DNA from 3 places in the Streptomyces sp. NPDC051105 genome. Region 1 is predicted to be linked to each of the others. Evidence: riboswitches for the same ligand, from Rfam matches in the RefSeq annotation. Region 1 holds a riboswitch; each other region holds the start of a gene.
The links. A riboswitch is a leader RNA that binds a small molecule or an ion and turns the genes downstream of it on or off. The one in region 1 is predicted to bind cyclic di-AMP.
Positions count from the first base shown of each region.

Region 2: another riboswitch for cyclic di-AMP. It lies ahead of AB0N16_RS09860 (transglycosylase SLT domain-containing protein); the one in region 1 lies ahead of AB0N16_RS30535 (transglycosylase family protein).
Region 3: another riboswitch for cyclic di-AMP. It lies ahead of AB0N16_RS18985 (peptidoglycan DD-metalloendopeptidase family protein); the one in region 1 lies ahead of AB0N16_RS30535 (transglycosylase family protein).

Region 1 covers NZ_JBFBBR010000014.1:146,317-153,003, forward strand. The annotation lists gene AB0N16_RS30525 (cytochrome P450) at 1-971, shown strand, start outside; gene AB0N16_RS30530 (transglycosylase family protein) at 1,208-2,218, shown strand; cyclic di-AMP (ydaO/yuaA leader) riboswitch at 2,418-2,589, shown strand; gene AB0N16_RS30535 (transglycosylase family protein) at 2,593-3,282, shown strand; gene eno (phosphopyruvate hydratase) at 3,712-4,998, shown strand; gene AB0N16_RS30545 (septum formation initiator family protein) at 5,113-5,589, shown strand; gene AB0N16_RS30550 (DUF501 domain-containing protein) at 5,619-6,224, shown strand; gene AB0N16_RS30555 (Ppx/GppA phosphatase family protein) at 6,221-6,687, shown strand, end outside.
Region 2 covers NZ_JBFBBR010000003.1:513,668-520,354, reverse strand. The annotation lists gene fahA (fumarylacetoacetase) at 1-496, opposite strand, end outside; gene AB0N16_RS09875 (ATP-grasp domain-containing protein) at 772-2,013, shown strand; gene AB0N16_RS09870 (hypothetical protein) at 2,163-2,516, opposite strand; gene AB0N16_RS09865 (HAD family hydrolase) at 2,898-3,704, shown strand; gene AB0N16_RS09860 (transglycosylase SLT domain-containing protein) at 3,714-4,202, opposite strand; cyclic di-AMP (ydaO/yuaA leader) riboswitch at 4,208-4,403, opposite strand; gene AB0N16_RS09855 (polyprenyl synthetase family protein) at 5,949-6,687, shown strand, end outside.
Region 3 covers NZ_JBFBBR010000007.1:71,071-77,757, reverse strand. The annotation lists gene AB0N16_RS18995 (tyrosine-protein phosphatase) at 1-125, opposite strand, end outside; gene AB0N16_RS18990 (alpha-galactosidase) at 299-2,383, shown strand; cyclic di-AMP (ydaO/yuaA leader) riboswitch at 2,692-2,852, shown strand; gene AB0N16_RS18985 (peptidoglycan DD-metalloendopeptidase family protein) at 2,857-3,804, shown strand; gene AB0N16_RS18980 (SGNH/GDSL hydrolase family protein) at 4,044-4,829, shown strand; gene AB0N16_RS18975 (TetR family transcriptional regulator C-terminal domain-containing protein) at 4,875-5,477, opposite strand; gene AB0N16_RS18970 (N-acetyltransferase family protein) at 5,519-6,037, opposite strand; gene AB0N16_RS18965 (XRE family transcriptional regulator) at 6,036-6,638, shown strand.

The DNA.
Region 1 (6,687 bases):
CGGACCACACCCGGCTGCGGCGGCTGGTCAGCAAGGCGTTCACACCGCGCAGGGTGGCCGAGTTCGCGCCCCGGGTGCAGGAGCTGACCGACCGGCTCATCGACGGGTTCGCGGACCGGGGCGAGGCCGACCTCATCCACGAGTTCGCCTTCCCGCTCCCCATCTACGCCATCTGCGACCTGCTGGGCGTCCCGCGCGAGGACCAGGACGACTTCCGGGACTGGGCCGGCATGATGATCCGGCACGGCGGAGGGCCGCGGGGCGGGGTCGCGCGGTCCGTGAAGAAGATGCGCGGATATCTGGCCGAGCTGATCCACCGGAAGCGGGAGGCGCTGTCCGCCGAGCCGGCCCCCGGCGAGGACCTCATCTCCGGGCTCATCCGCGCCTCCGACCACGGCGAGCACCTCACCGAGAACGAGGCCGCCGCCATGGCCTTCATCCTGCTGTTCGCCGGCTTCGAGACGACGGTCAACCTCATCGGGAACGGGACGTACGCCCTGCTCACCCACCCGGAACAGCGCCGTCGCCTGCAGGACTCCCTGGCCGCCGGCGAGCGCGGGCTGCTGGAGACCGGTGTGGAGGAACTCCTGCGCTACGACGGGCCGGTGGAGCTGGCCACCTGGCGGTTCGCCACCGAGCCGCTCGGCATCGGCGGGCAGCGCATCGCACCCGGTGACCCGGTCCTCGTCGTACTCGCCGCCGCGGACCGGGACCCGGAGCGGTTCGCCGAGCCGGACACGCTCGACCTGGCACGGCGGGACAACCAGCACCTCGGCTACGGCCACGGCATCCACTACTGCCTCGGCGCCCCGCTCGCCCGCCTGGAGGGGCAGACCGCGCTCGCCACCCTCCTCACCCGTCTCCCGGACCTGCGACTCGCGGTGCCGGAGAGCGAGTTGCGCTGGCGCGGCGGCCTCATCATGCGCGGACTGCGCACGCTCCCCGTGCAGTTCACCCCCGACGGCCGATGAGCCCCTGCGGCCGATGAGCCCCGCCGGCCCTCACCGGCACCCGCGCGGCCTCCCGCCGGCGCCCCGCACGGCCCTTCACCGGCAAAGATGACCGGCGTTCAACTCTGTGATCTTCACGTGATCTGCGCGGCATTAACTTGTGACAAGTGATCGTCTGCCTATACGTTCACCCATCAGTGCGGCGCCCCAGCGGGACCCGTCGCGCCGGTCACCGCTGTCGCTCGAAAGGTTTCCGCATGCTCTCCGGGAACGGTCGTCACCGTCGCCCCCGTCAGGCTCCGGCTCTTCTCGTCGCGGCCGGCGTGACCGGCTCGGCCATCGCCATCCCGCTCCTCGGCGCGGCGAGCGCCAACGCGGCCGACGGCAGCACCTGGGACAGGGTGGCCGAGTGCGAGAGCGGCGGCTCCTGGAGCATGGACACCGGCACCGGCTACTACGGCGGCCTGCAGATGTCCCAGGACGACTGGGACGAGTACGGCGGCCAGGAGTACGCCGACACACCGGACCAGGCGAGCCGTTCGCAGCAGATCGCCGTCGCCGAGAAGATCCTCGCCGACCAGGGCACCAAGCCCTGGCGGACCTGTGCCCTGATCGCCGGCCTCTCCTCGGACGACGCCTCGGTGAACGTCGACACGGGCCTCGACGGCTCGGGCGACACGTCCGGCTCCTCCGACTCGTCCTCCGGGCTGTCGGATTCCTCCTCTTCATCTGGTTCTTCGGATTCATCCGGTTCTTCGGATTCCGGCCTGTCCGACTCCTCGTCGGATTCCTCGGGTGCCACAGGCTCCGCCACCCCGTCCCCGAGTGCGGGCGACGACTCCGGCACGGGCACCCCCACCGACTCCGCCAAGGCGGACACGTCGGGATCCAAGGGCTCCGGCGCCTCGAAGGCGAACGAGAACCCCGTGGTGCCCGAAGCCGATGACTCGGACAATTCATGGCAGACGGGCAGCTCTTGGGATCTGGTCGACACGGGGGCGGTCAGCAGCGGCGGCAAGCACCGCGGTGACTCGGCGGACGAAAGCGTGACAAACGGTCAGAGTGTGACTTCTTCCGGCCGTCACGCCTCCCGGGACGCCGGCACCTACACCGTCCGGGACGGCGACACCCTCGCCTCCATCGCCGACTCCCTTGACCTCGACGGCGGATGGCGTGCGCTCTATGCCGCCAACAAGGCGGACATCGGCGCCGACCCGAATGACATCGCCCCCGGTCAGACCCTGAAACTCAGCAACGAAACGGACTAGAAGCAGCGGGAGTTGGCCCTTCGTGCCGCCCTACTTCGAAGCCAAATGTCCGGTTTGGTGAAAGTGTGGGATGAGTCTCAGAAGCCCTGATCATCTTTGAAATTCACCTGATCGTCTGTTTACGGTCAAGGCCGCTCGTCACCACGAGCCCCGGCCGTCGCAACGCCGAGTCCTGCCAGCGGCTGCCCGGGAACAGTCGTCGCGTCAAGCGCCGTAGGCAGGAGCGGGGGACCCAAGGTAAGCGCCGGGACCGGTAGTTGAGACTGCCGTGTCCGGCTCGGGGTGAAGCCGCGCACCGTGAGGTGCGCGGCCGGGCAACTCAACCGGCCCGAACCCGACAGCTCACCTCGCAGGCGTCGGTGAGGGGATCCGTCATGCTGTTTTCCGGCAAGGGCAAGCACCGTCGTCCGTCCAAGGCCACCCGTGTCGCCGCGCTCGCCGGTGTCACCGGTGTCGCCATCGCCGCACCGCTGATGGCGTCCGGCACCGCCTCCGCCGCCACCGCCTCCGAGTGGGACACCGTCGCTCAGTGCGAGTCCGGCGGCAACTGGGCCATCAACACCGGCAACGGCTACTACGGCGGTCTGCAGTTCTCCGCCTCCACCTGGGCCGCGTACGGCGGCACCCAGTACGCCGCGCAGGCCAACCAGGCCAGCAAGGCGCAGCAGATCGAGATCGCCGAGAAGGTCCTCGCCGCGCAGGGCAAGGGCGCCTGGCCGGTCTGCGGCACGGGCCTGTCCGGCGCCGCCTACACCGGGAGCTCCTCCAGCTCCAGCTCCTCCAGCTCCTCTTCGAGCAGCGGCACCAGCAGCCGTACCGCCGACACCCAGGCCGCCTCCCGTTCCGCCGAGCGTCCGGCCGCCAAGAAGACCGTCACCACCCCGACCGGCAAGAAGGTCAAGAAGGGCGACGGCGAGTACAAGGTTGTCAAGGGCGACACGCTCAGCTCGATCGCGGAGAAGCGCAAGGTCAAGGGCGGCTGGCAGGCGCTGTTCAAGCTGAACAAGGACATCGTCGACGACGCCGACTTCATCTACCCGGGCCAGCAGCTGCACCTCAAGTAGGGCGACGGGCCGCTCCCGAAGTCGTACGAAGCAATACGTGGCGCCCAGCTGAACCACAGCGCCCACACAGCCGTGCTCCTCATACTGAGGAGCACGTGAGGGTCACCCCCCGTCCCCCACGGGCCCCCGCTCCGGTGCGTTCTCCCCCGTACGCACCGGAGCGGGGTTTCTCTTTGCGGTCCTCGCGCGGTCCTCGCGCGGTCCTCGCGCGTCCTCCGGCGGTCTTCCTCTTGACCCGCTCTTCTTCCGTTCTTCATCGGGCCCCCCTTTGTTCCGTGCATGAACAATGAGTACCGTCTGTGTGTCCAAGGGTCGGTCGGTCGTGCCGGCCGACGGCCCCGGGACGGTTAGGCTCTAGTCGCAAGGCTGAGCAAGGGCCGACAAGGCTCGCGTGCGCCCGCACAACCAGCGTCACATCCCAAGAAGGAGATGCTCGTGCCGTCCATCGACGTCGTCGTAGCCCGGGAAATCCTGGACTCCCGAGGCAACCCCACGGTCGAGGTCGAGGTCGGCCTCGACGACGGCAGCACGGGTCGTGCCGCCGTCCCGTCCGGCGCCTCCACCGGTGCCTTCGAGGCCATCGAACTCCGTGACGGCGACCCCAACCGCTACCTCGGCAAGGGCGTCGAGAAGGCCGTCCTCGCCGTGATCGAGCAGATCGGCCCGGAGCTGGTCGGCTACGACGCCACCGAGCAGCGCCTGATCGACCAGGCGATGTTCGACCTGGACGCCACCGACAACAAGGGCTCGCTCGGCGCCAACGCCATCCTCGGCGTCTCCCTCGCCGTCGCGCACGCCGCTTCCGAGGCGTCCGACCTGCCGCTGTTCCGCTACCTCGGTGGCCCGAACGCGCACCTGCTGCCCGTCCCGATGATGAACATCCTCAACGGCGGCTCGCACGCGGACTCCAACGTCGACATCCAGGAGTTCATGATCGCCCCGATCGGCGCGGAGTCCTTCTCCGAGGCGCTGCGCTGGGGTGCCGAGGTCTACCACACCCTGAAGAAGGTCCTGAAGGGCAAGGGCCTGGCCACCGGCCTCGGCGACGAGGGCGGCTTCGCCCCGAACCTGGAGTCCAACCGCGCCGCGCTCGACCTCATCCTGGAGGCGATCAAGCAGGCCGGTTACGTCCCCGGTGAGCAGATCGCCCTTGCGCTCGACGTCGCCGCGTCCGAGTTCTACAAGGACGGCAAGTACGAGTTCGAGGGCAAGTCCCGCTCGGCCGCCGAGATGACCGAGTACTACGAGGAGCTCGTCGCCTCCTACCCGCTGGTCTCCATCGAGGACCCGCTGTTCGAGGACGACTGGGCCGGCTGGAAGGTCCTCACCGACAAGCTCGGCGACAAGGTGCAGATCGTCGGCGACGACCTCTTCGTCACCAACCCGGAGCGCCTCGCCCGCGGCATCGAGGACGGCGCCGCCAACGCCCTGCTCGTCAAGGTGAACCAGATCGGCTCGCTCACCGAGACCCTGGACGCCGTCGAGCTGGCCCAGCGCAACGGCTTCAAGTGCATGATGTCGCACCGCTCCGGCGAGACCGAGGACGTCACCATCGCCGACCTCGCCGTCGCCACCAACTGCGGCCAGATCAAGACCGGCGCCCCGGCCCGCTCCGAGCGCGTCGCCAAGTACAACCAGCTGCTGCGCATCGAGGAGATCCTCGACGACGCCGCGGTGTACGCCGGCCGCAGCGCCTTCCCGCGCTTCAAGGGCTGACCCAGGGGTCGCTGACCCGTTAAGGGTCAAGGCTGCGCCAGTCGTACGTACGTCCCCGTACCGGTCCCGTACCGTGTGCGGGGACGTACGCGCGTGTGAACGGGAGGCGGGGACATGGCCGTGAAGGACCGGGACCGGTTCTCCACCGCGACCAGGCTGAAGCTGCTCGGCGAGCAGACGGCGGCCCGGGTCTACCGCTCCCAGACCAAGCGGCAGGCCCGTCGCTCCCGGCTCACCGGCCGCGCCGCGCTGCTCGCGATCGTGCTGTGCACGATGATCGTCGCGCTCGCGTATCCGATGCGGCAGTACGTCTCCCAGCGCGCCGAGATCGCCGACCAGGAACGCCAGCAGCAGCAGGCCCGGCAGCGGGTCGAGCAGCTGCGGGACGTCAAGGCCCGGTGGCAGGACGACGCGTACGCCGAGCAGCAGATCCGGGAGCGGCTGCACTACGTGATGCCGGGGGAGACGGGGTACATCGTGATCGACCCCGCTGCCGCCAAGCAGGCCCACGCCTACCTCGGGGCGGCCGACCGGCCCTGGTACGCGAACGTCTGGGACGGCGTCGACAAGTCCGACGCGTCCGACCAGTGAACCGACAGAAAGCCACACAGAACACAGTCATGCAAACGCCTCCGCCCTCCACTCCGCGCACCGAGCCGACCGACGCCGACGTCGAGGCCTTCCAGCAGCAGCTCGGGCGGCCGCCGCGCGGGTTGCGGGCGATCGCGCACCGGTGCCCGTGCGGGCAGCCGGACGTCGTGGAGACCGCGCCGCGGCTGCCGGACGGCACGCCGTTCCCGACGCTGTACTACCTGACGTGCCCCAAGGCCGCGTCCGCCATCGGCACCCTGGAGGCCAACGGCGTGATGAAGGAGATGACGGCGCGACTGGAGAGCGACCCGGAGCTGGCGGCGGCGTACCGGGCCGCGCACGAGGACTACATCCGGCGCCGGGACGAGATCGAGGAGCTGACGGGGTTCCCGAGCGCCGGCGGGATGCCGGACCGGGTGAAGTGCCTCCACGTGCTGGTGGCGCACTCGCTGGCGGCGGGGCCCGGCGTGAACCCGCTGGGCGACGAGGCGATCGCCATGCTGCCCGAGTGGTGGGCCAAGGGGGCCTGCGTGACGCCCGCGGGGCCGCCGACGGGCGCGGGGTGGCAGACGGAGACGACGGAGGACGGCAAGGGATGGTTCTCCTTCCGGCCGGCCCAGGAGGACGACAAGTGACCCGCGTCGCCGCCATCGACTGTGGCACCAACTCCATCCGGCTGCTCGTCGCCGACGCGAACCCGGAGACCGGCGAGCTCGTCGACCTGGACCGGCGGATGGTGATCGTGCGGCTCGGGCAGGGGGTCGACCGGACCGGGCGGCTGGCGCCGGAGGCGCTGCAGCGGACGTTCGCGGCCTGCCGGGAGTACGCGGCCGTCATCAAGGAGTACGGCGCCGAGCGGCTGCGGTTCGTGGCCACCTCCGCCTCCCGGGACGCCGAGAACCGCGACGAGTTCGTGCGCGGGGTGCTGGACATCCTCGGTGTCGAGCCGGAGGTCATCAGCGGTGACCAGGAGGCCGAGTTCTCCTTCACGGGCGCGACGAAGGAGCTGGCGGGCCGCGACGACCTCGCCAAGCCCTTCCTCGTCGTGGACATCGGCGGCGGTTCCACCGAGTTCGTGGTCGGGGACGAGCGGGTGCG
Region 2 (6,687 bases), on a different contig from region 1:
CGACGTCCGTCCCCGACACCACGACCGTGCCCGCGCGGCCGTGGTAACCGATCGGCAGGTGCTTCCAGTTGGGGGTGAGCGGATCGGCGGCGTCGGGCCGGAAGATGCGGCCGGCGTTCCGGGCGTGGTTCTCGGAGGCGTAGAAGTCGACGTAGTCGGCGACCTCGAAGGGCAGGTGCAGGGTCACCGCGTCCAGCGGGTGGAAGAGGGGTTCGATCACCTCGCGGTGCGCGGGCACGGTCACCCAGGCGGTCAGGGCGCGCCGTACGTCCGACCAGGTGGTGCGGCCCGCGGCCAGCAGCGGGTTGAGGGTCGGTCGGGCCAGCAGCGAGGCGTACGGGGAGCCGAGCGCGAGAGCCGTGGCACCGGCGTCGAGGACGTGGTCGCCGAGGCGGACGCCAACCCTCCGTTCCGTGCTCTCGGGAGTCGAGAACACGCCATACGGAAGATTGTGCGGGCCGAAGGGGTCACCCTCGGGGACCTCGAAGGGGGGCAAGGGGGGCATGGGGTGGCTGCCTCGCTCTCATCCGTGCCGCGCCGGGTGGACTATGTGGTGACGTCGCTCTGACGGTGCGCGGCATTCCATGTGGTCGCGCCACACGTTACGGGTGAGTTGGCGGTCGTGGCAGTGTCTAAAGAGTTCGCAATGTCCGAATAGACCTTGTCGGAGGGGGCAATTCCGGCTTAGCGTCCTTTGGGGGACACGGACGGGGTGGGTCCGGTCCGTAGGGGGGACACGTGGGGGGACCCGTGGCCAGGAATGCCGTCAGCATGCCGTTCGATGCGGATCGCGACGTACCGGGCCTGATCGTCAAGTTCGGCGACTATCCGCTGCACCATGGCGGGGTCGGGGCGATTCGCAGTCTGGGCCGCCTGGGCGTTCCCATGTACGCGATCACCGAGGACGCCTACACGCCGGCGGCCTCCTCCCGTTATCTCAAACGGGCGTTCGTGTGGCCGACCACAGGCGCCGAGGCACCGGATCACCTGGTCGAGGGACTGCTGCGCATCGGCCGCCGCATCGGCCGTCCGACCGTGCTGATACCCACCGACGAGGAGGCCGCCGTCCTGATCGCCGAGCACCAGGACGCGCTCGGCGACCGTTTCCTCTTCCCGCGCGTGGAGTCCGCACTGCCCCGCCGGCTCGCCAGCAAGCAGGGGCTGCACGAACTCTGTGTGGAACACGGCGTCCCCAGTCCGGCGGCCGCGTTCCCGCAGTCGTACGACGAGATCGTCGACTTCGCGGAGAAGGCCCGCTTCCCGATCGTCGCCAAAAACCGCGAGGCGTTCGTCCGGCGCAGTCAACCCGCCGTCAACGGCACCACGAAGGTCGCCACCCGCGAGGGACTGCTCGCTCTCGCGCGTGACTGGGGAACCCATCCGGGTGTCATCCTCCAGGAGTACCTCCCGAGGGAGGACGCCGAGGACTGGATCGTGCACGCCTACTTCGACGCCGACTCGAACCCGCGGGCCCTGTTCACCGGCGTCAAGGTGCGCTCGTGGCCGCCGCACGCGGGCATGACCGCGAACGCGTACGTCGTCGACAACCCGGAACTCGCCGACCTCGCCGCGCGCTTCATCAAAGAGATCGGCTTCAGCGGCATCATCGACCTCGACCTGCGCTTCGACCGCCGTGACGGGCAGTACAAGCTGCTCGACTTCAACCCGCGCATGGGCGCCCAGTTCCGGCTCTTCGAGAGCGAGTCGGGGGTGGATGTGATCCGTGCCATGCACCTGGATCTGACCGGGCGCCGCGTTCCGGAGGGGGAGCAGCGCGCCGGACACCGGTACGTCGTGGAGAACATCGATCTGCCCGCATTCCTCGCCTACCGCCGCAGCGGCTATACGACGCCGCACGCGCCCGAGCGGCCCAGCGGGACCGAGCTGGCCTGGCTCGCGGGTGACGACCCGCTGCCGTTCGTCACGATGCTCGCCCGTTTCGTGCGTCCGGGCGCGAAGCACCTCTATCAGCTGTGGCGCACCAACCGCCGCGGCGGCACCTCCTCGAAGTAGGCAGCACGTTCCTGGGGAGGGACTTCGTGATCCGACCGGTGCGGTCATAGGTGCCGGGCCCTCCGGCCTGTCCACCGCCGCCCGTCTGCGGGCGCGTGGCATCCCCGTCCGGGTCTTCGGCGACCCGACCCCATGGTCGCTGGCGCGGGCTATGCCTCCTCGGCCGCCCGCTGCCTGGCCGGGAACTCCTCGATCAGCTCGGTCGGGTTGGCCGCCTCCATGGCCTCGGCCTCCCAGCCCGGGCAGTGCATGTCGCAGACCACCACCGGCAGCGGCCGCCCGAGTACCTCCACGCGGCCCCCGGCAGGCAGATCCTGGGCCGGCCGTATGCACGTGCCGGCGAAGTGCAGCCCCAACAGGTCATGCTTCGCGTCCAGTTCGGCGTCGTCGCCGTCCCCGTCGAACCAGAGTCCGAGCCGCCGGACCTTTTCGGCGTACGGCGCGACGCCGACCAGGCCTCGGGACGGTTGCCGAGCGTCTCGAAGCCGTCGAGGAGCCGGCACGCGTAGTTCCAGCGCGTCCCGCCCGGGTCCGCCGGGTTCCGTTCGGTCTCGTACTGGTTCTCGGGGTTGTGGCCGATCGCCCCGTACGGTCTGCGATCGTCGCCCTCCACACGCCGGATGCCGAACGACAGCGCGTAGGCCTGCGGCCGCGTGCTCACGCGGGAACCGCTCCGGCACCCCGGTCGCCCGCGTCCAGCGGATGCGCCCGGGAGTCTGCCGGTCCGTCCCCGCACCACCGCCGCCCCCGTCCGGTCGGTGCAATCAATCCATCGCCAACGTAACGCGCCCCACTGACATCGCCCCATCACGGCGACGGCGGGCGCCACTTGAGGCCGAAACGCACAGTGAGTCTCAGGGGCGTGCTGTCCGTATTCTCTGATCATGGTCGCACCCACCCCGTACGCACTGATCGCCACCGACCTGGACGGCACGCTGCTGCGCGCCGACGACACCCTGTCGGAGCGGTCGCTCGCCGCGCTCGCGCGGGCCGGCCGGGCCGGTGCCCGGCATCTTGTGGTGACCGGCCGTCCCGCGCCGAGAGTGCGTCCCCTCCTGGACGACCTCGGCTGCACGGGTCTCGCGGTCTGCGGCCAGGGCGCTCAGGTGTACGACGCCGGCGCGGACCGGCTGCTGTGGTCGGTCACCCTGGACCGGGAACTGGCGGAGAACGCCCTCGGCAAGATCGAGGCCGAGGTCGGGCAGGTGTACGCGGCGGTCGACCAGGACGGCGTGGACGGCCTCACGCTCATCGAGCCGGGCTATCTGATGCCCCACCCCACCCTGCCCGCGCTGCGCGTGGGCCGGCGCGACGACCTGTGGTGCGCGCCGATCAGCAAGGTGCTGCTGCGCCACCACACCCTGTCCGACGACGAACTGGCGGCGACCGCGCGTGCGGTGGTGGGATCGCTGGCGACGGTCACCATGTCGGGGCCGGGGACCGTCGAGCTCCAGCCGTGCGGGGTGACCAAGGCGACCGGGCTGGCGCTGGCCGCCGGCCATCTGGGGCTGAGCCCCGAACAGGCCATCGCCTTCGGGGACATGCCCAACGACATCCCCATGTTCGACTGGGCGGCCTACGGGGTGGCCATGGCCAACGCCCATCCCGAACTCAAGGCGGTGGCCGACGAGATCACCTTGTCGAACGAGGACGACGGCATCGCCGTCGTCCTCGAAGGACTCTTCGGCTGACGGCGCCGGTCAGTACGCGCCGTGCACGTTGTCCATCGAGCCGTACCGCGCGGCGGCGTAGTTGCAGGCGGCGGTGATGTTCGCGACCGGGTCGTAGATGTCGAACGACGTGCCGTCCACGTGGTACGTCTTGAACGTCGGGTCGATCACCTGGAGCAGGCCCTTGGAGGGGATGCCGGCGGCCGCGTTGGAGTCCCAGAGGTTGATGGCCCGCGGGTTGCCGGAGGACTCACGCATCACGTTGCGGTAGATGCCGTTGTAGCTGCCGGGGATGTTCTTCTCGGCCATGATCGCGAGCGACTCGCGGATCCAGCCGTCGAGGTTGTTCGGGTACCCGGCGAGTGTCGTCGAGGCCGTCGAGGTGCCGGAGGTGGCGGCGGAAGCGGCCGTCGCCCCGATGAGCGGGAGGGCGAGAACGGCGGCGCTGGTGCCGGCGATGGCGAGCGTGCGGATGATGCGGTTACGGCGGGGACAGCGGTGCTGGGCGGCAGCAGACATGGCGTGGTTCCTCTCCGTCGCCTGCGAGGTGAGCTGTCGGGTTCGGGCCCGGGGAGTGCCCGGCCGCCCCGCCCTAAGGCGAGGCGACTTCACCCCTAGCCGTTCCGGTTCGACGTCCGTCGGTGACATCGGTCGCCCGGTCCGGCGACTTACCTGGTTTCCCCGCTCCTGCCGTGCGAATGGACTCGTCGATGGGTCGCGACGGGCGGCGGCAGGATTCGGCGTCCGCCCGGCGAGCGGGAACGTATGCGAGAGCACATGTCCGGAACAAGTGCCTGATTCACACAACACACCGATTGACCTTGATCTGAGTCGTATGGGTCACTTGATCCTTTGCGGCCGCCAAGCCTCAACTCGCCCACAGAAAAGGAGAGAAAGGGGGCCCTGCCGCCGTCGTGACACTCCGGGTTGCGTGACCTACTTCACAAAATGGCAATTAAGGCGAATCGGACAATAGGGGTTCGCGGAATCCGTTTTTCCGGGCATCGGTGGAAAAGCGCCTCGGGGTCATTCGCGCGGATTGTGCTCGTGGGGATGGGTGAAGTGGTCTACGTCACAGGGAATTCAAGAGATTGTCCGAATTGCCTTATTCGGTGGAATTCCGACTCGATGGGGGGACCGGTGGGGCCCAGGCGGGTCCGGCTCGGCGCCGAGTTCTGTGCCTCCGGTTCATCCGGTCGTGTGGCCTCTCCGGCGCGCCCTAGTGAACTCCGTACGGCCCGGGTACGCGCGCGTGCCGTGATCATGCGCGGTGCGGAGGCGGGCGCCCGGAGGCTTCGTCCGCCCGGGCGTCTCGAAGGCCATCGGGCGGCCAAGCCCCCGGAGTGCGCCGGGAGTTCACACGCGACAGGCGTACGTGATTCCGGTCACTTCGGAGGGCGGGGTGCGGGCTCGCCGACCGGGGCGGGCTCGCCGACCGGGTGACGGCCAGGGTGGCAGTCCACGCGCGCGTGTCCACCGCGGGGGCGGAACCTCCGCCGCACCGCGCGTCGTTGTCACAGTGGCCGTCCGTGGAGCGGGCCACGGCGACCGCCTTGAGCGGCTCGGGCGCGAGAGCCGCCGTCCGGAGCGACATGCAGCCGTCTCAGAGAGGTGTCGACCGTGCCCACGCTCGCGGTGCACAGGGGCCACGCCGTCGGCCGCTCGACGGTCGCGGGCCCGCCCTGCCCGTCCGTCGAGACATGTCCGTGGCCCATGGGGCGCGGGTGGGGGGCGGGGGGCGTGCGTGGGATCGTCCGTCACTGGACGCCACACGCGCGTGGGTGCCCGCGTTCGGACGGCGAAGGGTGTGCGGAGGTCCTCGTGCGTGATCTCGTAAGTGACGGGGGTGCGCGTGCGGATCGGTGCGGTATGCCCCCGTCGGCTTTGGCGGGCGGCGAAAGGGGTACCTCCGGGCAGGTGATGTCGGACGGAGGGGGTGTGACCGTCCGCGGTCGGTGGTGTGCCGGACGGTCCAGCGTCGGGCCCGGTGACGGCGCTGGTCCGGGACGCGGTTCACGCCTCGGGCGGGGACACGGCTTACACCACGGTTCGGGACAACAGTCGGTACTTCCTGTTAAGTCATGGGATGTCAGGTCGTATCGGATGATCAAAAACATACCGGTCGTGATCCGATAGCGCCCGGGGTGTAACGGTGGGCGCCCTCGGTGATCGAAACCTGACCGGATACGCTGACTTGAGTGATGGCAGCGACCTATCGACAAACCGTGTAATCGCCAGTGGACACCAGCAGACAGGAGACCCCTCGTGACCGTCGGGCCGTTCGGGCTGAGCGTGCGGGACCAGGCTCTGGAAGCCGATGTCCAGGCCGGATTGACGGCTGTCGAGGAGGGCTTGCTAGAAGCCACCAAGAGTGAGGTCCCGTTCATCACGGAAGCCGCGCAGCACCTCGTGCGGGCCGGCGGGAAGCGGTTCCGGCCGCTGCTGGTGATGCTGGCCGCGCAGTTCGGTGACCCGTACGCGCCGGGCGTCGTGCCGTCGGCCGTGGTCGTCGAGCTGACCCACCTCGCCACGCTGTACCACGACGACGTCATGGACGAGGCGGCCGTGCGGCGCGGGGTCGACAGCGCCAACACCCGATGGGGCAACTCGGTCGCCGTCCTCACCGGTGACTTCCTCTTCGCCCGCGCCTCGCAGATCCTTGCCGACCTCGGACCCGAGGCGGTGCGGGTCCAGGCCCTCGCGTTCGAACGGTTGGTGACGGGCCAGATCCTGGAGACGGCGGGCCCGTCGGACGGGCGTGACCCGGTCGACCACTACCTCGACGTGCTCGGCGGCAAGACCGGCTCGCTGGTGGCGGTCTCCTGCCGCTTCGGCGCGATGATGTCCGGCGCCGACGAGAGGGTCGTGGACGTTCTCACCCAGTACGGCGAACGCCTCGGTGTCGCCTTCCAGCTCGCCGACGACGTCCTGGACATCGCCTCCGACTCCCACGAGTCCGGCAAGACTCCGGGGACCGACCTCCGCGAGGGCATCCCCACGCTTC
Region 3 (6,687 bases), on a different contig from region 1:
TGCCCGCTGCGGAACAGCACGCCGTGCCGGACCCGGCGCCCGTCCACGGTCGGCAGGCCGCCCACGTCACGGAAGTTGCGCACCCCGGCCAGCTCGGGCTCGGTCGACGGGACCTGCTGCGTCACGGGGGCTCCTCCCAGCCGGCCCCGTCGGCGCTGCTCGTCGACGGGCACTGGATCGACCATACGACATCGGATTCCGCGAGCAATGAGTTGTCCACAGGCGTTGCCTCCAGGGCCCGCGCCCTTGATGATGTTGGTGCTTGAGCGGATCTGTTGGCACCTGTGTGAGGTTTCTCGTGGTGGACATCGCCGAAAACGGTCGTACCTGGCTCCTTTCGGGCCCGGGCAGCAGCTACGCGCTGCACCTCACGGAGGGCGACGAACTGCTCCACCTGCACTGGGGCCCGAAAATCGGGCTCGCCGACGCCGAGGAGCTCAGCACCCGCGTGCTGCCCGGCTACTGGCCCTTCGAGTCCCCGCTGGACGGCCGTGAGGAGTACCCCGTCGAGGGCGGCCCCCGCTTCGTCCGCCCCGCGCTCTCCGTGCGCACCGAGGAGCGCCGCGGTACCGAGTGGACCTTCGAGTCGTACGAGACGGAGGGCGACGCGGCCGACGAGGAGCTGCGGCTGCGCTTCCGGGACGACGCGATCCTCATCACCCTGCACTACCGGATGCGCGGCGACGTCGTCGAGCGCTGGGTGACCGTCGACAACCAGGGGGACGCGCGCGTGGAGCTGCTGCGTGCCGACCCCGCCGCCTGGACGCTCCCCGACCGCGAGGGCTGGCGGCTCTCCCAGCTGCACGGCCGCTGGGCCGCCGAGTCCCGCCTCACCAGCGCCCCGCTCACCTACGGCGAGAAGGTGATCGGCAGCCGCCGCGGCCACACCAGCCACCAGCACCTGCCCTGGGTCGCCCTCGACACCGACGCCACCGAGGAGCGCGGCGAGGTCTGGGGCTGTGCCCTCGGCTGGTCCGGCTCCTGGCGGATCGCCGTCGCCCAACTCCCCGACGCGCGCGTGCAGATCACCGGCGGCGCCGGCTACGACGACTCGGGCCTGCTGATGCTGGCCGAGGGTGAGTCGTACACCAGCCCGGTCTTCGCGGGCCTGTGGACCGACGGCGGCTTCGGCGGGGCGAGCCGTGCCTGGCACGCCTACCAGCGGGCGTACGTCATCCCCGACGCCGACCGGGACCGGCCGGTGCTCTTCAACTCCTGGGAGGCCACCACCTTCGACATCTCCGAGGAGCAGCAGGCCACCCTCGCCCGCCGGGCCGCCGCGATCGGCGTCGAGCTGTTCGTGGTCGACGACGGCTGGTTCGGCGCCCGCACCAGCGACCGCGCCGGCCTCGGCGACTGGACGCCCAACCCGGACCGCTTCCCCAAGGGACTCAAGCCCCTCGCCGACTACGTGCACGCCCTCGGCATGCAGTTCGGCATCTGGGTCGAGCCCGAGATGGTCAACGCGGACAGCGACCTGTACCGCGCGCACCCCGACTGGGTGCAGTACCAGCAGGGGCGAAAGCGGACGGAACTGCGCAATCAGCTCGTCCTCAACCTCGCCCGCGAGGATGTCCAGGAGTACCTCTGGGAGCAGCTCGACACCCTGCTGTCCAGCGCCCCGATCGACTACGTCAAGTGGGACTTCAACCGCTGTTTCACCGACGCGGGCTGGCCCGGCGAGCCGTATCCGCAGCGGCTGTGGGTCGACCACGTCCGTGGGCTGTACGCGCTGCTCGACCGGATTCGGGCGGCCCACCCGAACGTCGCCATCGAGTCCTGTTCCGGCGGTGGCGGCCGGATCGACCTCGGCATCATGAGCCGTACCGACGAGGTGTGGACCTCCGACAACACCGACCCGCTGGACCGGCTCGCCATCCAGCACGGCTTCAGCCAGATCCACCCCGCCCGGGTGATGTCCGCCTGGGTCACGGACAGCCCGAACCACCAGCTCAACGGCCGGGTCAGCAGCTTGCGTTTCCGGTTCATCAGCTCCATGGCCGGGGCGCTCGGGGTCGGTGGCGACCTCTCGCAGTGGACCGAGGAGGAGCTGGCCGAGGCCGGTCGCTGGGTGGAGCTCTACAAGGACATCCGGCCCCTGGTGCAGCGCGGTGACCAGTTCCGGCTGCGGCCGCCGACCGGCGGGCTCAGTGCGGTGCAGTACACGCTCGGCGACGAGACCGTGGTCCTCGCGTGGCTCCAGGCGCAGAGCTACGGCGCGCCGATGCCGGCGCTGCGCTTGCAGGGTCTCGACCCGGCAGCGTCGTACGAATGCCGTGAAACGGGCGAAGTACATCGAGGTGCCGTTCTGTTGCACCACGGCCTCCGCGCCGAGCTGCGCGGTGACCTGGATGCGACGGTTCTCCGGCTGCGTCGCATCTGAGCCTTCTGACCGATTTGGTGCCTTCATTGCAACTCGGTCTGGAATAAGGTGACGTGGCGTGACGTGCGTGAGGAGCGTCATATTCGTGACCGTCCGTCGCGCGTCATGTTCACGTAATTCCGGCGATTTTCAAGGGAATTGGAAAAGTGCGGAAGGCGGGAATTCACGGAGGGTGACCGGGAATTCCCGTAACGGATCAAGCGAAACTCGGACAGACGGAACCTCACGCTTGTTCACGCGCGTCTTACTCGCTTACGTTCGCCACGCATCCGGACGGAACGCCGAATCCTGCCGCCGTCCGGAGTCCCCACACACACTCACCCGTGCCCGGCAGGAGCGGGGGACCCACCAGGTATGACCGCCTGTTCCGGTTCCCGGGACGGCTAGGGGTGTAGCCACGTCTTCCCGCGTGGCCGGGCAGCTCCAGCCCGAACCCGACAGCTCACCTCGCAGGCGCCGGAGAGGAATGCGTCATGCCCGCGAAGGGTAAGCACCGCCGCCCCAAGTCCCAGCGTTTCACCCGCTCGATGGCCGTCGCCGGAACCGGTGGCGCCGCGCTGGCTCTGCCCCTCATGGGCGCCACCGGCGCCCACGCGGTCACCTCGCAGTCCGTTTCCGAAAAGGCCACGCAGTCGTTGCCGACCGTCGAGCAGACGGCGGTGCGAAAGGCCGCCGCCCAGAAGACCGGCACCGGTGATTCCGCGCACCGCGTCTACACGGTGGTGCCCGGCGACTATCTGTCGAAGATCGCCCGCGAACACAACGTCGACGGCGGCTGGCACCGGCTCTACGCCGACAACCGGCAGGCCGTCGGCGACAACCCCTCGCTGATCCACCCCGGTCTCAAGCTCACGCTCGGCGGCCGCCACGCCGCGACGACGGACACCTCGGGCTCGGGCTCCCGGTCCGCGACGCGGTCGCACGCCCGGTCCGGCTCGCAGTCCTCCGTGCCCTCCTCCTCCTCGTCCTCGAACACGGCCTCCTTCTCGGGCGCGTCGACGGCGACCTCCTCCGGTTTCACCCTCCCGGTCACCGGTGGCACCGTCGGCACCGGCTACCACGTGGCCGGCAGCATGTGGTCCAGCGGCTACCACACCGGCGTCGACTTCGTCGTCCCGACCGGCACCCCGGTCAAGGCCGTCGGCGCGGGCACGGTCGTCACGGCGGGCTGGGGCGGTGCCTACGGCAACCAGGTCGTCATCAGGCTCGCCGACGGCTACTACGCGCAGTACGGCCACCTCTCCGCACTCTCCGTCTCGGTCGGCCAGACCGTGACCGCGGGCCAGCAGGTCGGCCTCTCCGGTGCCACCGGCAACGTGACCGGCCCGCACCTCCACTTCGAGATCCGGACCACCCCCGACTACGGTTCGGACATCGACCCGGTCGGCTACCTCCGCTCCAAGGGCGTCCCCGTCGGCTGATCCGGCACCGCCACTGATCTGACACGCACTCCGAAGGCCGGACCCCCGATGCCCGGGTCCGGCCTTCGAGCGATCGACGCCTCAACGCCGCTGTTCGGAGGCTTATTCCTGGCTTGGTCGAGTATTTAGGCGTGTCTTATCTCACCGCTAGTCAACCCCTTATTACGGTCGCGTAGCTCACAGTCGAAGGTGAATCATGGTCCGTCGTGGCAGACGATTCGAAGAGTGACAATGCATCAGTGATCGGGTCGTACGTGGCGCTGGGGGACAGCTTCACCGAGGGCGTCGGCGACCCCGGCCCCGACGGGGCGTTCGTCGGCTGGGCGGACCGGTTCGCGGTACTGCTGTCGGACCGGCAGCCCGAGGGCGACTTCGAGTACACCAACCTCGCGGTGCGCGGGAAACTGCTCGACCAGGTCGTGGCGGACCAGGTGCCGCAGGCCCTGGAACTCGCCCCGGACCTGGTCTCCTTCTGCGCCGGCGGCAACGACATCATCCGCCCCGGCACCGACCCCGACGAGGTGGCCGAGCGGTTCGAGCGGGCCGTGGCGCAACTGACCGAGGCCGTCGGCACGGTTCTGGTGACCACCGGGTTCGACACCCGGGGCGTGCCCGTCCTCAAGCATCTGCGCGGCAAGATCGCCACCTACAACGGGCATGTCCGGGCCGTCGCCGACCGGTACGGTTGCCCGGTCCTCGACCTGTGGTCCCTGAAGACCGTGCAGGACCGGCGGGCCTGGGACGGCGACCGGCTGCACCTGTCTCCCGAGGGGCACACGCGCGTGGCGCTGCGGGCCGGCCAGGTGCTCGGCGTCGAGGTGCCGGCCGACCCGGACCAGCCGTGGCCGCCACTGCCGCCCCGCGGCACCCTGGAGGTCCGCCGCGACGATGTGCACTGGGCCCGTGAGCACCTGGTGCCGTGGATCGGGCGACGGCTGCGCGGCGAGTCGTCGGGTGACCACGTGACGGCCAAGGGGGCGCTCTCCCCGGGCGACATCAAGATGCGGATCGCGTCCGTGGCTTGAGGGCGGCACGAACACGTAAGGGGCGGCGTCCTGGTGAGCCGCTCCTTACTGCTCGTCGGGCAGCCCCAGTTCGCGGGCCAGCGCCTCGTCGACCCACTCCTGCGCCCTGGAACGCGACAGGGCGCCCGGATACGAGGTGAGCTGGACGGCCAGCCCGTCGAGCAGGGCGGTCAGCCGCAGCGCCGCGGCCGTGGGGTCGGGGCACCGGAACTCGCCGGCGGCCACCCCTTCGGCGATGACCTCCGCGATCGCCGCCTTCCACTGCTGGTCCAGCTTCTTGGTGACCTCCCGCAGGGCGGGCTCGCGCAGGGCCACCGCCCAGCCCTCGATCCACAGCCGCCAGCCCTTGGCCTGCCCGGTCGGCGCGTACCAGCGCACCGCCGCCCGCAGCCGGCGGGACGCCGACGTACCGCGGCCCAGCAGCTTGCGCAGATGCGCCAGATCGCCCTCGGCGGCGTAGGCGAAGGCGGCGGCGACCAGCTTCTCCTTCGTCGAGAAGTGGTACAGCACCAGCGCGTTGCTCACCCCGAGGGCCGAGGCGACATCGGCGATCCGTACCGCCGCCACGCCCCGCGCCTCGATCTGCTCGATGGCGGCCCGCAGCAGTTCCTCCCGCCGCTCGGCCACGCTCAACCGCACTCTCGCCACGCGGTCACCCTAATCGGTCGTACCCCGCGCGTGTTGCCGTCTCAGGCCAGGGGCAGCCGCATGAGCGTGAGGTCCAGCCAGCGGCCGAACTTGGTGCCCACCTCCCGGACCGTGCCGGCGTGCTCGAAGCCGAACCGCCGGTGCAGCCGGACCGAGGCGGTGTTCTCCGCCTCGATGCCCGCGATCACGACGTGGTGGCCGGCCGCGCGCGCCGCGGTGAGGAGAGCCCCCAGCAACGCCGAACCGATGCCGAGCCCGTGCCGGTCCTCGCGGACGTAGACCGAGTCCTCCACGGTGTGCCGGTAGCCGTCCAGCTCCCGCCACGGCCCGTACACCGCGAATCCGGCCACCTCGCCCCCCACGTCGGCCACGAACGCCGAGCCGCGCGCCAGATGGGCGGCGAGCCAGGCCGCTCCCTCGACGGGGGACTGCGGGGTCTCGGTCCACAGCGCCGTCGAGTGCTCGATCGCGTGGTTGCGGATCGCGCGCACGGCCTCCGTGTCACCGGGGCGGGCCGGGCGGATCGTCACCGTCCCATCTCTCTCGTATATTGGATTCATGTCCAACATAGTAGATCCGTCGGCGGACTCCCTGGCGGCACGGATCGCGGCCCGTGTCCGCGCCGAGCGGGAACGCCGGCGCTGGACCCTGGCGCAGCTCGCGGACGCCTCCGGTGTCTCCCCGGCGATGATCAGCCGGATCGAACGCGGCGAGAGCAGCCCCACCGCCGTCGTCCTCGGCAAGCTGTCCGCCGCCTTCCAGCTGAGCGTCGCGTCCCTCCTCGCCCTGGCCGAAGGCGGCCAGGACGCCACGGCCGAGTCCGCGGGAGTGCGGCGCGGCGCCGAGGCGGCCGAGTGGCGCGACCCGGGTACCGGCTACCGGCGCCGCCAGATCACCGGACCGCGCTTCCCGGCGGAGATCGCCGAGATCCGCCTGCCCGCCGGAGCCCGGGTGCCCTACCCGGCCGCCGCCTTCGCCTTCGTACGACAGCTCGTCTGGGTCCTCGACGGCCGTCTGACCTTCCACGACGGCGACACGGTCCACGAACTCGACGCCGGCGACACCGTCGAACTCGGGCCGCCCGCCGAGCGGGTCTTCGCCAACACCACGGACGCCGAGTGCCGCTACGCCGTCGTCCTCACCCGCGACGCCCAGCCGTGAGCGGCGCCTTCCCACCGGCCTTCATGGCTGCGACGGCGATCGTGCCCTC